DNA from 2 places in the Martinezella jaguaris genome. Region 2 is predicted to be linked to the other one. Evidence: predicted binding sites of a transcription regulator. Region 2 holds the regulator's gene; the other holds the start of a gene.
The links. Region 2 encodes LexA, which represses DNA repair genes until DNA is damaged. Its sites were predicted from a motif close to TGTTCNNNNTGTGTTCNG; they were not measured.
Positions count from the first base shown of each region.

Region 1 (6,281 bases), 840 kb from region 2:
AGCGGGCAAACACGGCTTGCCGCTGACCGGCTTTCTTGAGGTCGAAACTCTCCGCGCCAGTACCGAAATCAAATGTCACGCGGCTCAGCCGGTTGAGGAGGTCGGCCAGCGTTTCCCACCATAAGCTATGGGTTCGCTCCGACAGCCCCTGGGCGACGAAGACAGTGAAGGGCGCGCCGTGGCGGGAAAAGACCGGCAGCGCGTGGTCGAGATTGTCCCGATTGCCGTCATCAAGTGTGAAGGCAGCAAAGGGTGGCTTGTCGCGATCATTTGCGATACGTTCCGGCAACGCATCGACAGCGATGAAATCATAGCCGTCCCGTTTCAGCCGGATGATGACCGGTCGAGGAATTCGGGCGAAATTTCCAGATGTGCATTCGGGGCGAAGGTTCGGGGCAAGGGAGGACGGACATGATGCAGGGTGAAGATGACGCCGAGGCCGGCGACGTCGCGCATCAGGCCGAGGCTTTTCAGAATTGCGGCGGTTTCCAGCCCGCCGGAAATTGCGGCACGCTTGAGACGGATTCTGATGCCCTGTTCCATGGGAATTGACCCGGTTGAAAAATGTCCATGCTGTAGCCCATCTGGCGTTAAGTCTTGCTGAATCCACGCCATCTTTTCAATGCGTTAACCGTTATTTTACCAGCAAAGGCAAAATAGGAATTCTATCGAGGGTGTTGCCTCAATATCGCACCGAAATCAGGCTTTTGTCGCAAAGGCGCACAACGGGTTGATGCGGTGTATTGGCATTTGTTTCAGTTGGGGACGAATATGAAAAAACTTTTGATGGCCCTTTCTGCGGCCGTCTTGCTGTTGGGCGCACCAGTGGCGAGCTTTGCGGGCAGCGCCTATTTCATCATGGATGCGAAGTCCGGCAAGGTCTTGGCTTCGGATAATGCCGATGATCTTAATCATCCCGCCTCGCTCACCAAGATGATGACGCTGTACCTGACCTTCGAGGCGATCCATCGCGGCAAGCTCAGTTGGAACAGCGCGATACCGGTGTCACGCAACGCCGCCGGCAAGCCTCCGACCAAGCTCGGTTTGAAGCCGGGCAGCACTCTCACCGTCCGGGATGCCGTCGACGGCATGATCATCAAGTCCGCCAACGATGCCGCCACCGCCATGGGCGAGGCGTTGGGCGGCAGCGAAAGCGGCTTTGCCCGCATCATGACGCAGAAGGCGCGCGAGCTCGGTATGCGCCGCACCGTCTTCACCAATCCCTCAGGCTTGCCGAGCATGGAGCAGGTGACGACCGCGCGCGACATGTCGACGCTCGCCGTTGCGCTCATCAACAACTACCCTCAGGAATATCGGCTGTTTTCACAATCGGGCTTCACCTATCGGGGCCGCCCTATTCGTGGTCACAACAATCTGATGTATCGCTACGAGGGCATGGACGGCATCAAGACCGGCTACACCAATGCTTCCGGTTTCAACATCGTCAGCGCCGTGCGTCAGGGCAACCGCCGTGTCATCGGCGTAGTCATGGGCGGCGCGACTGCCCGCGGCCGCGACGCGTTCATGGCTTCGCTTCTCAATCGCTACGTGCCGAAAGCTACCTCCGCCGCCTCATCGCGCCTCGTGGCGAGTGTCGGCGGTGCAAAGCAGGTTGAAGTCGCTTCGGCGACGGATGATGTTGCGGTCGATGTCGATGCGCAAACCACGGCTACGGCGCACGCGGCCACGACGCGTAAACGCGCCGAGTTCACGCCCTCTCAAGCCCCGCTCGCTTATGCCGCCACGACGAATGTGACCGTGCCGGTGGATCGCCCGATGGCAATGGATGAAATCCAAAATGCTGGCAAACCGGTAACAGCCGGCGGCTGGCAGGTGCAGATCGCAGCCACCCCGACGGCACAGGCGGCCAAGGACCTGCTCTCCGACGCTCAGTCCAAGGCCGGTGGTGCGCTGGCCAATGCCTCGCCCTATACAGAGGCCGTCGGAAAAGGCCGCAGCACGGTCTATCGTGCCCGCTTCGTCGGCTTCGGCAGCCGCGATGACGCGAATTCCGCCTGTGCTGCGCTGAAGCGCAAGGATTTCAACTGCATGCTGTTGCCGAACAAGGGCTGAGCGGAAGTCGAGATTTGGAATTATCGAGACGGCGGGGCGCAAGCTCTGCCGTCTCGACATTTCCGGGAGAATCGTTCACTGGTGTTTTGAGAACATACAGGGAACGATGTCGATGCTCTCCGGCCTGATCCAACAATTCGAAAAAGCCTCCGCCACTTACGCCGCCGCCAATGGTTTGGAGCGCGATGCCGACTGGTTTGTTCTGAAACTGCAGGAGGAGATGGGCGAGCTCACCCAGATTTGGAACAAGGCGACCGGGCGCGGAAGACGCAAGGGCATGACCGATGAAGAGCTGGCAACGGCGCTGGCCGACGAGACCGCCGACGTGCTTGGCCATATCCTCCTCTTTGCCCATCGCAACGGCCTCGATCTTGCCGCGGCCGTCGAGCGGAAATGGCTATTCCGGCCGAGAGAATAGGGGCAGCAACGGCTCGGTAGTCTGAGCCGCTACGCCTTTGTGCCGCCGACCGTCACCTGATCCATCCTCAGATGCGGCTGTCCGACGCCGACGGGCACCCATTGACCGCCTTTGCCGCAATTGCCGATGCCGGTGTCGAGCTTCATGTCGTTGCCGATCATCGTGACGCGCTTCATCGCATCCGGGCCGTTGCCAATGAGCATGGCGCCCTTGATCGGTGCGCCGATCTTGCCGTCCTCGATCAGATAGGCCTCAGTGCAGCCGAAGACGAATTTGCCGGAGGTGATGTCCACCTGGCCGCCGCCGAAGGAGACGGCATAGATGCCCTTCTTCACCGAGGCGATGATCTCTTCCGGCGTCTTGTCGCCGCCGAGCATATAGGTGTTGGTCATGCGCGGCATGGGCGTATGGGCATAGCCCTGGCGGCGGCCGTTGCCAGTTGCCTTCATGCCCATCAGGCGGGCATTCTGCCGATCCTGCATATAGCCGACCAGCTTGCCGTTTTCGATCAGCACATTGTATGCCGAAGGCGTGCCTTCGTCGTCGACGGTGATCGAAGCGCGGCGATTTTCAATCGTGCCGTCGTCGACGACGGTAACGCCCGGTGCGGCGACCATCTGTCCCAACAGCCCGGCGAAAGCCGAGGTCTTTTTGCGGTTGAAATCACCCTCCAGCCCGTGGCCTACCGCCTCATGCAGCATGACACCCGGCCAGCCAGAGCTGAGAACGACATCCATCGCGCCGGCCGGCGCATCGATCGCTTCGAGATTGACCAGAGCCTGGCGCAAGGCTTCGTCGGCACCGCGGCGCCAATTTTCCTGCGTGATGAAATCGGCGAAGCCGATGCGGCCGCCTGTGCCGAACGAACCGGATTCCTGTCGGTCGCCTTCGCCGACCATCACCGAGATATTGATGCGCGTCATCGGCCTGATGTCGCGAACGCGATGGCCGTCGGCCCGCAGGATATCGACCACCTGCCAGCTTGCGGCGATGGAGGCCGTCACCTGACGCACTTTGCCGTCCTTGTCGCGCAGATAGCTGTCGATCTCCTGCAGCAGCTTTGCCTTGTCTTCGAAGCTCGGGCTGCCGATCGGATTCTCGTCGCTGTAAAGCACCTTGTTGGTGCGCTGAGGGGCGGCGGCGTAGGAACCTGCATAACCGCTGGTGACGGCGCGCACCGCATCGGCGGCGCGCTTCAAGGCTGCTTCCGAGAGATCGCCCGCATGGGCATAACCGACCGCTTCGCCCGCGACGGCGCGCAGGCCAAAGCCTTGCTCGGTGTTGAAGCTACCGCCTTTCATTCGTCCGTTGTCGAAGGTCAGCGATTCCGCCTGGATATGTTCGACGAAAAGTTCGCCATCGTCGGCACCGGTAAGCGCCCCGGCGACGATGCCGCGCAGCTTGGTTTCGTCGGTATCGAACAAGGTAAGGAGATCGGTATTCATGATCAGGTGCTCCGTTCAGAGCCGATGTAGGTTTCGGATGACGAGAGAGCAAGCCCTGTCGCGTTACGGAAGCGCGTCGTAGCCCTCGGCAAAGCCTTTGAGATCGACTGGGATGCCGATGCCTTCCTCCGGCGACTGGAAGACGATGAAGGTGGCGGTCGCACCGCTACGCAGCGTTTTCAGCAGCTCGTCCTCAAGCACCACTTCGGCATAGCAGCCGTCCGAGAAACAGCGCACGAAATAGGCGCGGCCGATATCCTTGCCGTCGACGTTGAGGCCGAGGCCATTCGGCAGCAGCACGCCGAGCGGGGCCAGCACGCGAAGGATCTTCGACTTGCGATCGGCGGTCTTCAGCACGACGACCGAAAGGCCGACTTCCGGCCGGTCCTCGGCAATGACGTTTTGCATCAGCGCGCACTGTTCGGTCGATGCACCCGCCGGCTTGTCGCAGACGACGGACCATGCCCGTGGCTCGAACGCACCGTACCCGGCGGTTGTGGAACCTGGCTGGTTGGAAGCTGCTGGGTATGCGCGGGCGGTTGCTGGCCCGGCTGCTGCGGTGGCTGGGTTTGCAGCGGTTGGGCCTGCTGCGCCGGTTGTGTTTGCTGTGCCTGCTGCGCCAGGACGGGCGCTGCTGCCGCGGCAGCGATGCTGGCGGTGACAAACGAAAGCCGGGCGAGGGAACGAAAACCCATGGAAACCTCTAGATTCGAATCAGTGCCGCTATTGTTGAAGCCCAGGCCGGCAAATGAAAAGCCCCGGTTGCTGGATTCCAACCGACTGCGGCGGAAATACGACCTCTATCCTATTTTGCCCAGGCAATGCGATGGACCATCATGCAATTTTTCGTATGATGATGAAATGCTTGCCATGTTTCGGCGAGCGGGGGGACTATACTTCGCGCAAAAATGCCGCACGGACAAATGTCGGGAGTTGTTGCGGAGTGCTCCAAACTGTGGTTTGAAGCGCAATGGATTGTAGGGATACTGCGTTTGAGATTGATCTGGGATCAAACGCTGGAGGGAGAGACATCGTGATTAAGAGGGCTTACGCAGCTCTGGCGGCTATCGCCTGTCTGCTTTTTGCGACCGGCAGTTATGCCGATCAGCCAAGACCGTGGGAAACCGGCCTGCAACAGGCGGCAACCGGCAACATGCATGCAATACGCTGGTTCGAAGCATACACGCTTTGGTTTATCGTTCCGATCACCCTGCTGGTGCTGGTCCTCTTGATCGTCGTCATGGTCAAGTTCCGGGCCTCGAAAAATCCCGTGCCTTCCAGAACAAGCCATAATACGCTGATCGAGGTCATCTGGACCGTGGGGCCGGTCCTCGTTCTTCTGTTCCTGGCTGTTCCGTCCTTCGATCTTCTGACCGCGCAGTTGACGTTCCCACAAAATCCTGATGTCACCGTCAAGGTGACGGCCACTCAGTGGCAGTGGAACTATGAATATGAAAACAGCGGTGCCACACCGCTGGATTTCGATTCCTTCCTCCTGAAGGACCAGGACCGAGCTGCGGCCGGCAAGGAAGATAAGTCGAAATATCCGCGGCTTCTGGCTGTCGACAACGAGTTGGTGCTGCCCGTCGGCAAGGTCGTGCGCGTCCTCGTCACTGCCGCGCCGACCGATGTCATCCATTCCTTCGCGATGCCGTCCTTCGGCATCAAGATCGACGCTATTCCAGGCCGTTTGAACGAAACCTGGTTCAAGGCCGACAATGAAGGCCTGTTCTACGGCCAGTGTTCCGAGCTTTGCGGCAAGGACCATGCATTCATGCCGATCGCCATCCGCGTCGTCTCCCAGGATCAATACCAGCAGTGGCTGGCCGCCGCTCCAAGTGACCTGAGCAAGGCAAACAAGGCCCTGATGGCCGCCGTCGATCAGCCGGCTACCGTCAACGTCGCTGAAAACACGGCTGAGTAAGAGGGATAGGGATAATGGCTGGATCTACGGCACACGACGATCATTCGCACGCTCTTCATGACGCTCACGCGCATGACGATCATCACTCTCACAAGCTCAGTTTTGCGAACCGCTGGCTTTTCTCGACGAACCACAAGGACATCGGCACCCTCTATCTGATCTTTGCGATCTTTGCCGGTGTCATCGGTTTCCTGCTGTCCGTCGCGATCCGTATGGAATTGCAGGAGCCGGGCATCCAGATCTTCAGCGGTCTGGCTTCCATGGTTTATGGCTACTCGGGCGACGCCTCCATCGATGGCGGCAAGCAGATGTACAACGTCTTCGTCACCGCCCATGCGCTGATCATGATCTTCTTCATGGTCATGCCGGCGATGATCGGCGGTTTCGCCAACTGGATGGTGCCGATCATGATCGGCGCGCC
Region 1 covers NZ_CP032694.1:1,159,143-1,165,423, forward strand. The annotation lists partial or broken gene CCGE525_RS05590 (polysaccharide deacetylase family protein) at 1-543, opposite strand, end outside; gene CCGE525_RS05595 (D-alanyl-D-alanine carboxypeptidase family protein) at 772-2,073, shown strand; gene CCGE525_RS05600 (nucleoside triphosphate pyrophosphohydrolase family protein) at 2,186-2,491, shown strand; gene tldD (metalloprotease TldD) at 2,521-3,936, opposite strand; partial or broken gene CCGE525_RS05610 (invasion associated locus B family protein) at 4,000-4,631, opposite strand; gene coxB (cytochrome c oxidase subunit II) at 4,970-5,860, shown strand; gene ctaD (cytochrome c oxidase subunit I) at 5,875-6,281, shown strand, end outside.
Region 1: a site for LexA is predicted at 2,162-2,179, ahead of CCGE525_RS05600 (nucleoside triphosphate pyrophosphohydrolase family protein). Genes of this name have one in related genera too.

Region 2 (6,281 bases):
CTGGCTAGACCGCTCTTCATCGACAGAGACGTCGAAACCATCGTCTCCTATGGCTCCTCCATTCTTCTATTGCTGATCGCAATCGAGGCGGTCTGGCGACGACCGGAAAATGTAACCGCCACCGGACAGCAAACCGTTGTGAACGTCCTCTATTCGCTTTACATGATCTGCATCTGGTTTTTCTGGGCGACCAACTTCCTCGGCCTTTTCTGGGCGGGAATCTATCTCATTGTTCTTCCCAAGCTGTTAGTTGCCGTCGGGCAAACGGCCGAGGCTTTCGCAAAAGGACATTGGCCCAACGACAACAAGAACAGCGCGCGCATGGTGCTGGCCGTTCGGGGCGCGCGGGCGCTTGTCATCGTTGCGGCGGTCGCGTGGATCATATTCATCTGGCAATACAATCCCAACATTCTCGCACGAGAAAATCCGACGGTTGACGCCACGGTCCGCGGTGCGTTGAAGAGCATCGTCATTCTGATTCTAGCCGATCTTTGCTGGCAATTATCGAAGGCTTTCATTGATGCAAGAATGGGTGACGCCAACAACGCCGCATCGTCGCCATCCGCGGAAGCGGCGCGCGCAAGCCGCCTGCGCACCCTGCTACCAATTTTCCGCAACGCGCTTGCGGCCGTCGTCATTGCCGCTGCCGTCCTTACCGTGCTCGCGGAAATGGGCGTACAGATCGGACCGCTGATCGCGGGAGCCGGAATATTCGGCGTGGCGGTAGGCTTCGGCTCGCAAACGCTCGTCAAGGATATTGTCAGCGGTATTTTCTACCTCATGGACGATGCTTTCCGCGTCGGAGAGTACATTCAAAGCGGGAGCTATATGGGAACGGTGGAATCCTTCAGCCTCCGCTCCGTCAGGCTTCGGCATCATCGCGGCCCCGTGTTTACGGTTCCTTTCGGTGAACTCGGCGCGGTTCAGAATATGAGTCGCGACTGGGCGACCGACAAATTCTTGCTGCGGTTTCCCTTCAACACCGATGTCGCCAAGGCGAAAAGAATCATCGAACAGATCGGCGAGCAAATGAAGGCGGATCCGGAAATCGGACCGCAGATCCTTGAGACACTGCAGATGAAGGGGGTCGAGCAGATCGGCGACTTCGGTGTCGAACTCAGCTTTGCCTTTACCGCTCTCCCAGGCCGGCAGACCTACATTCGACGGCAGGCCTATACCATGATCCGCGACGCTTTTATGGAAAATGGCATCGAATTCGCTCAGCCGGGCGTGCACGCGAGCGGAGAAGAGAAATCCGACGCCGCTTTGATGCTGCAAAAGAAGTGGGGTGAACATTTGGCGGGATCGCCATCGCCGCGAACATGAAACGTGTGCGCCGCCGGTCACCGACAGGAGGAGGTCGGGGACTCGGCCTTGACGGAGAAATGCGCGCCAACGACGGTTGCCGTCACTTGTAACCTTCTTTTGCCCGCGTCGTTGACGCAATGACAGCCGCAAGCGCCTGATACCGGATGACATTGGATTTGAAGGAGACCAAACGTGCTGAGCGACCAGCTAACATCCAATGCTGCACACGTCATTCAGATAGCTTTGACGCCGGTCTTTCTGCTTGCAGGCACCGCCGGGTGCCTCAATGTCTTCTCGGCCCGGCTCGCTCGTGTCTCAGATCGGGTCAACAACCTTTTCGAGCGGGTGACTTCAGACGATCCGGATGAAGCACGGCTGCTGCAGCTCTATTATCTGCGACGGCGAACTTTGGCGCTCGAGGTTGCCGTCCTCCTCGGCACGCTATCGGGCGTGTGCACATGCCTAGCAACGCTCGGCCTCATGAGCGGAGCGATTCGCCAGCAGTTTCGCGAACAGATGCTGCTTTGGTTCTTCGGCCTTGCCGTCGTCGCGCTCATGGGCGCTTTTGCGGCCTTTCTCTTCGAGATGTTCCTGGCCGGGCGCAGCATGCTGAAGCAGATAGCCAACGACCGCGCCTTGCTCGAGCGCCGGCGCGAGGGATTGTGAAACATATCTGAAATCCGCCCAGCCTGTTGAATTCGCGCCCGATCTCGTCACGGAAGTACCGATTCCCGCAGTCGCGTCACTCTTAGATTCGGCCCCCTTAGCTTGATCCACCGCCTGCAATTCCGTCATTCGGAGAACATCGTCCTCCAAAGAGCTTATTACGCAAATAGCGTGGCTTTTCATCGCCTTGGAAACACGTGGCTTTCAATCGGAAAAATTCCTTCCATTTCAGATTCCGCTTATATTTCCGATTGTTAGCACACGGATACCCTGAAAAACCGTCGGGCTGGGACCGGTTATGTTCTTATTTCTTTGATGCGGTTACAAAATATTCACCAAAATTTAAGGGCTTGCGGAACACATATGGAACATATAGTGTCCGTTCTGGATTTGTTTCACGACGCTTTTCTCAATTTTGGGGTCCGAAGACGATGTTGACACGCAAGCAGCAGGAACTGCTTCTCTTCATTCACGAACGAATGAAGGAGTCCGGTGTCCCGCCATCTTTCGATGAGATGAAGGATGCGTTGGACCTCGCGTCCAAATCCGGCATTCACCGTCTCATCACTGCTCTGGAAGAGCGTGGCTTCATACGCCGTCTGCCGAACCGGGCTCGCGCGCTGGAGGTCATCAAGCTGCCGGAGGCTTATAGTCCCAGCCTGCAGCCACGCCGCGGCTTTTCGCCGAGCGTCATCGAGGGCAGCCTTGGCAAGCCGCAGCTGGTACCGCCGCCGGCTCCTGCCAGGCCGGTGAATGACGAAAACAACAGTTCCGTTTCCGTACCGGTCATGGGCCGCATTGCTGCCGGTGTACCGATCTCAGCGATCCAGAACAATACCCACGACATCACCGTTCCAGCCGATATGCTTGGCTCGGGCGAACATTATGCGCTTGAAGTCAAAGGCGATTCGATGATCGACGCCGGCATCTTTGACGGCGATACGGTGATTATCCGCAACGCTACGACCGCCAACCCCGGCGATATCGTCGTCGCTCTCGTCGATGATGAAGAGGCAACATTGAAGCGCTTCCGCCGCAAGGGTGCGTCGATCGCGCTTGAAGCGGCTAACCCGGCTTACGAGACCCGCATCTTCGGACCGGATCGCGTCAAAGTGCAGGGCAAGCTCGTCGGCCTCATTCGCCGTTATCACTGACCGGAGACATCGGTGCGATCGGCGCTCCAAAGGTGCCCGATCGCCAATCATAGGCGCGATGCAAATTCCATGGCCGCGTCAAAGTTTGAAACGCGGTTGTTGTTGCCGGTTTGTCGGCGCTGAGGTCCATTTCAATGGAGCCTGTCCGGCGTAGCGTAGCGCCCGTAAAAAGCACTGCGCCGGAGCGGCAGCGATCGAGACGCAGCCGGATGGGAGTCACGACGATATTGGCGGTGTCGCAGGCCGGAGCGAGATAGGCAGCGTTTTCGATGGCGACGAGCATGTCGCCATTATCCAGTATCGCCACGCACCACGCCCCCTTCTGGCAGGCGAAGCCGCCTTCGCCGGTATTGTCCAGCGCCGCATCCATCGCCTTTCGCACGGCAGTCTGCTCGTCGGAACTGAGGCGGCGATGAGCGTCCGATTTGCTGATCTTGGGTAGCTGATTGTCCGGCGGAAGTATCGTCGGCGGATGCTGCTCGGTCATCGCCAGCGCTCGTTGCCACTGCTCGAAGATGAAATCGGGCGGCTTTTCGCGATTGGTCGTCAACGCACCATTCCGCAGCAAGGCGACCAACGTGCCGTCTTCGGAAATTATCAGGTCAGGCTTTCGGACATCAGGGCTGAGTGCGACAATTGCGACCGAACCGATGATCAGAAGCGCACCTGCATGTCGCAGCCACGTCCTCAGCAACGTCATCAGTAAGAAACCGACGATAATCGTTGGGAACAACCAGACTGGCAGTCGCCCGAAGGGAATATTGCCGCCCCAGGCCGCCACCGTTTTGGCAATGACGATGACGATATCAAGTCCCGTGCCGGTGACCTGCCAAAAGGGGGCATCAACACCGAATGGCATCAGCAGCGTCGCCGCCATGCCAAACGGCATCACGATGAAGGAAACGACCGGCATGGCAGCCAAATTGGCGACAAGACCATATGTCGCCAAGCGGTGAAAATGCTCTATCGAGAAGATCGCCGTCGACGCGCCGCCGATAAAGGAGGTCGACAATATGCCGCCGAAGAATCGTGAGACGAAGAGCAGCGGACGCATGATCTGGAAGCGGGAGAGTATGCTTTCCCGATGCCGTCTCCTAGTCCAGAGCGTATAGCCTGACACCAATGCCAGGGTCGCTGCGTAGGACATCTGGAAACTTGGTCCGAGCGCCTGTGACGGCGACAGAATGAGGATGACGATCGCCGACAGCGCCACGTTGCGGAGGCTGAGGGATGGCCGGTCGAAAAGCACGGCGATCAGCATGATCGCCATCATGATGAATGCGCGTTCCGCCGACACACCGAAACCGGAAATAAGATAATAGGCAGTCACCGTGATCAGCGCACCGAAGGCTGCGATCTTCTTCGTTGGCCAGGCCTGTGCCACGCCGAAAAACAGGCTGAGAGCATAACGCAGGCCGACATAGAAAATGCCCGCTGAGAGCGCCATGTTCAGGCCGGAGATGGCGATGATATGCGCAAGGCCGGAGGTCCGTAGCGCTTCCGTCGTATCCTTTGAGATTGCGCGTCTCTCATCGGTGACAAGAGAAGCCGCAAAGGCGCCGGTGTCACCAGGCAGCAGCATTCTGATTCTGTCGCCGATGCTGCTGCGCAAGCCAGCAAGCCAGATATCCGCTTTGTCGAGAATCGATCTTTCGGCAATATCTCCGGCCGGTGACAATAGCGTCGGCGTTCCATACACGAAGCCATTTGCGCCGATGCCGTCGAAATAGGCGCTGAAGGCAAAATCGTTGAGGCCGGGCAAGGCGGGTCCGGCCGGCGGCGTCAGACGCGCCCTGCCTTGGATGCGATCGCCAAGTTCGAAAGGCTGCGGCTGCTTGCGCTCGAAGATGGTGACACGCTCCGGCTGCCGCCGAATTGCTGGTTTTTCCGTTGCCTCGAGAGCGACGACATAACGCCAACGCCCCTTGTCGTCGGCCTCGCGCCGTTCGATCCCCCCGGTGATGGTGGTCGTGACCGCGGAGTCGAGCATTACGGTTGATGCGCGCCAGGTTTCGCATTGTGCCAAAGCCATGCCGGCGCTCAGCAGCATGCCGGCAAACAGCAAGTGCCGCGGCACTCGGCCCACCTCCCGCTTGAGGAAGAAACTGACCGCGAAAATCAGGAGAGCGGCAAAAACGGCCTGCGGCGGCGGATCGGCGCCAGCCGTGAACCAAAAAATCGCGCCGGTGCCGATATAGACCGGAGCAAAAAGCACTGCGCGACCATGCGCCGCCTCTTCTTCGGCCAAATGGTAAATGGTGAGTCTGATACTGGCCGCCGCGAGACGAAGACGCGCAACAAGCGGCACGTGATCCTGCGTCCGCTGCGGTTGGGTCACTTTGGCACGAAGAATAGTGGCGGTCATGCCGCGGTCACGCACGGCAACCGCAGCAATATCCCGGCTATCCGCCGGCTGATCCGGTGCCTCTAAATTAGGCATTCGCCCCCACGCCTACGCAAAACTACAGCTATAACGGGATTTTTGCCGTCACCGTACGGTGAATTCAACCGAAATCGGCCTGATCGTCAAGAAATGACAGCAATCTGCAGATGAACAAGGCAGATCGGCTTATCGCAGTGCCCAAAAGTTGATACTGCAATGCACAAATAGGCGTAAGGATAACTTGGCATTAGGCTCTGGATCATATAGCTAATCGTTAGCCGCTTAACCCTTTGGCGCTTTTTAAGGCGTCAATCCCGCCAAATCTTGGAGGATCAGCATGACGGAACAAAGCGCGAAACTAACTTGGGGCGAAAAGACGGTGGAGCTCCCGGTGAAAACCGGAACCATCGGCCCAAGTGTCATTGATATTGGTGCCCTTTATAAGAACACCTCCACTTTCACTTACGATCCTGGCTTCACTTCGACTGCGTCGTGCGAATCCAGCATCACTTTTATTGATGGCGACGAAGGCGTTCTGCTGCATCGCGGTTATCCGATCGAACAGCTTGCCGAACACGGCGATTTCCTTGAAGTCTGCTACTTGCTGCTCTACGGCGAATTGCCGACCGCAGCTCAGAAGAAGGACTTCGATTATCGCGTCGTGCACCACACCATGGTGCATGAGCAGATGTCCCGCTTCTTCACCGGCTTCCGCCGCGATGCGCATCCGATGGCCGTAATGTGCGGCTGCGTCGGCGCTCTGTCGGCTT
Region 2 covers NZ_CP032694.1:1,996,679-2,002,959, reverse strand. The annotation lists gene CCGE525_RS09850 (mechanosensitive ion channel family protein) at 1-1,326, shown strand, start outside; gene CCGE525_RS09845 (DUF2721 domain-containing protein) at 1,501-1,974, shown strand; gene lexA (transcriptional repressor LexA) at 2,406-3,128, shown strand; gene CCGE525_RS09835 (ComEC/Rec2 family competence protein) at 3,109-5,568, opposite strand; gene gltA (citrate synthase) at 5,849-6,281, shown strand, end outside.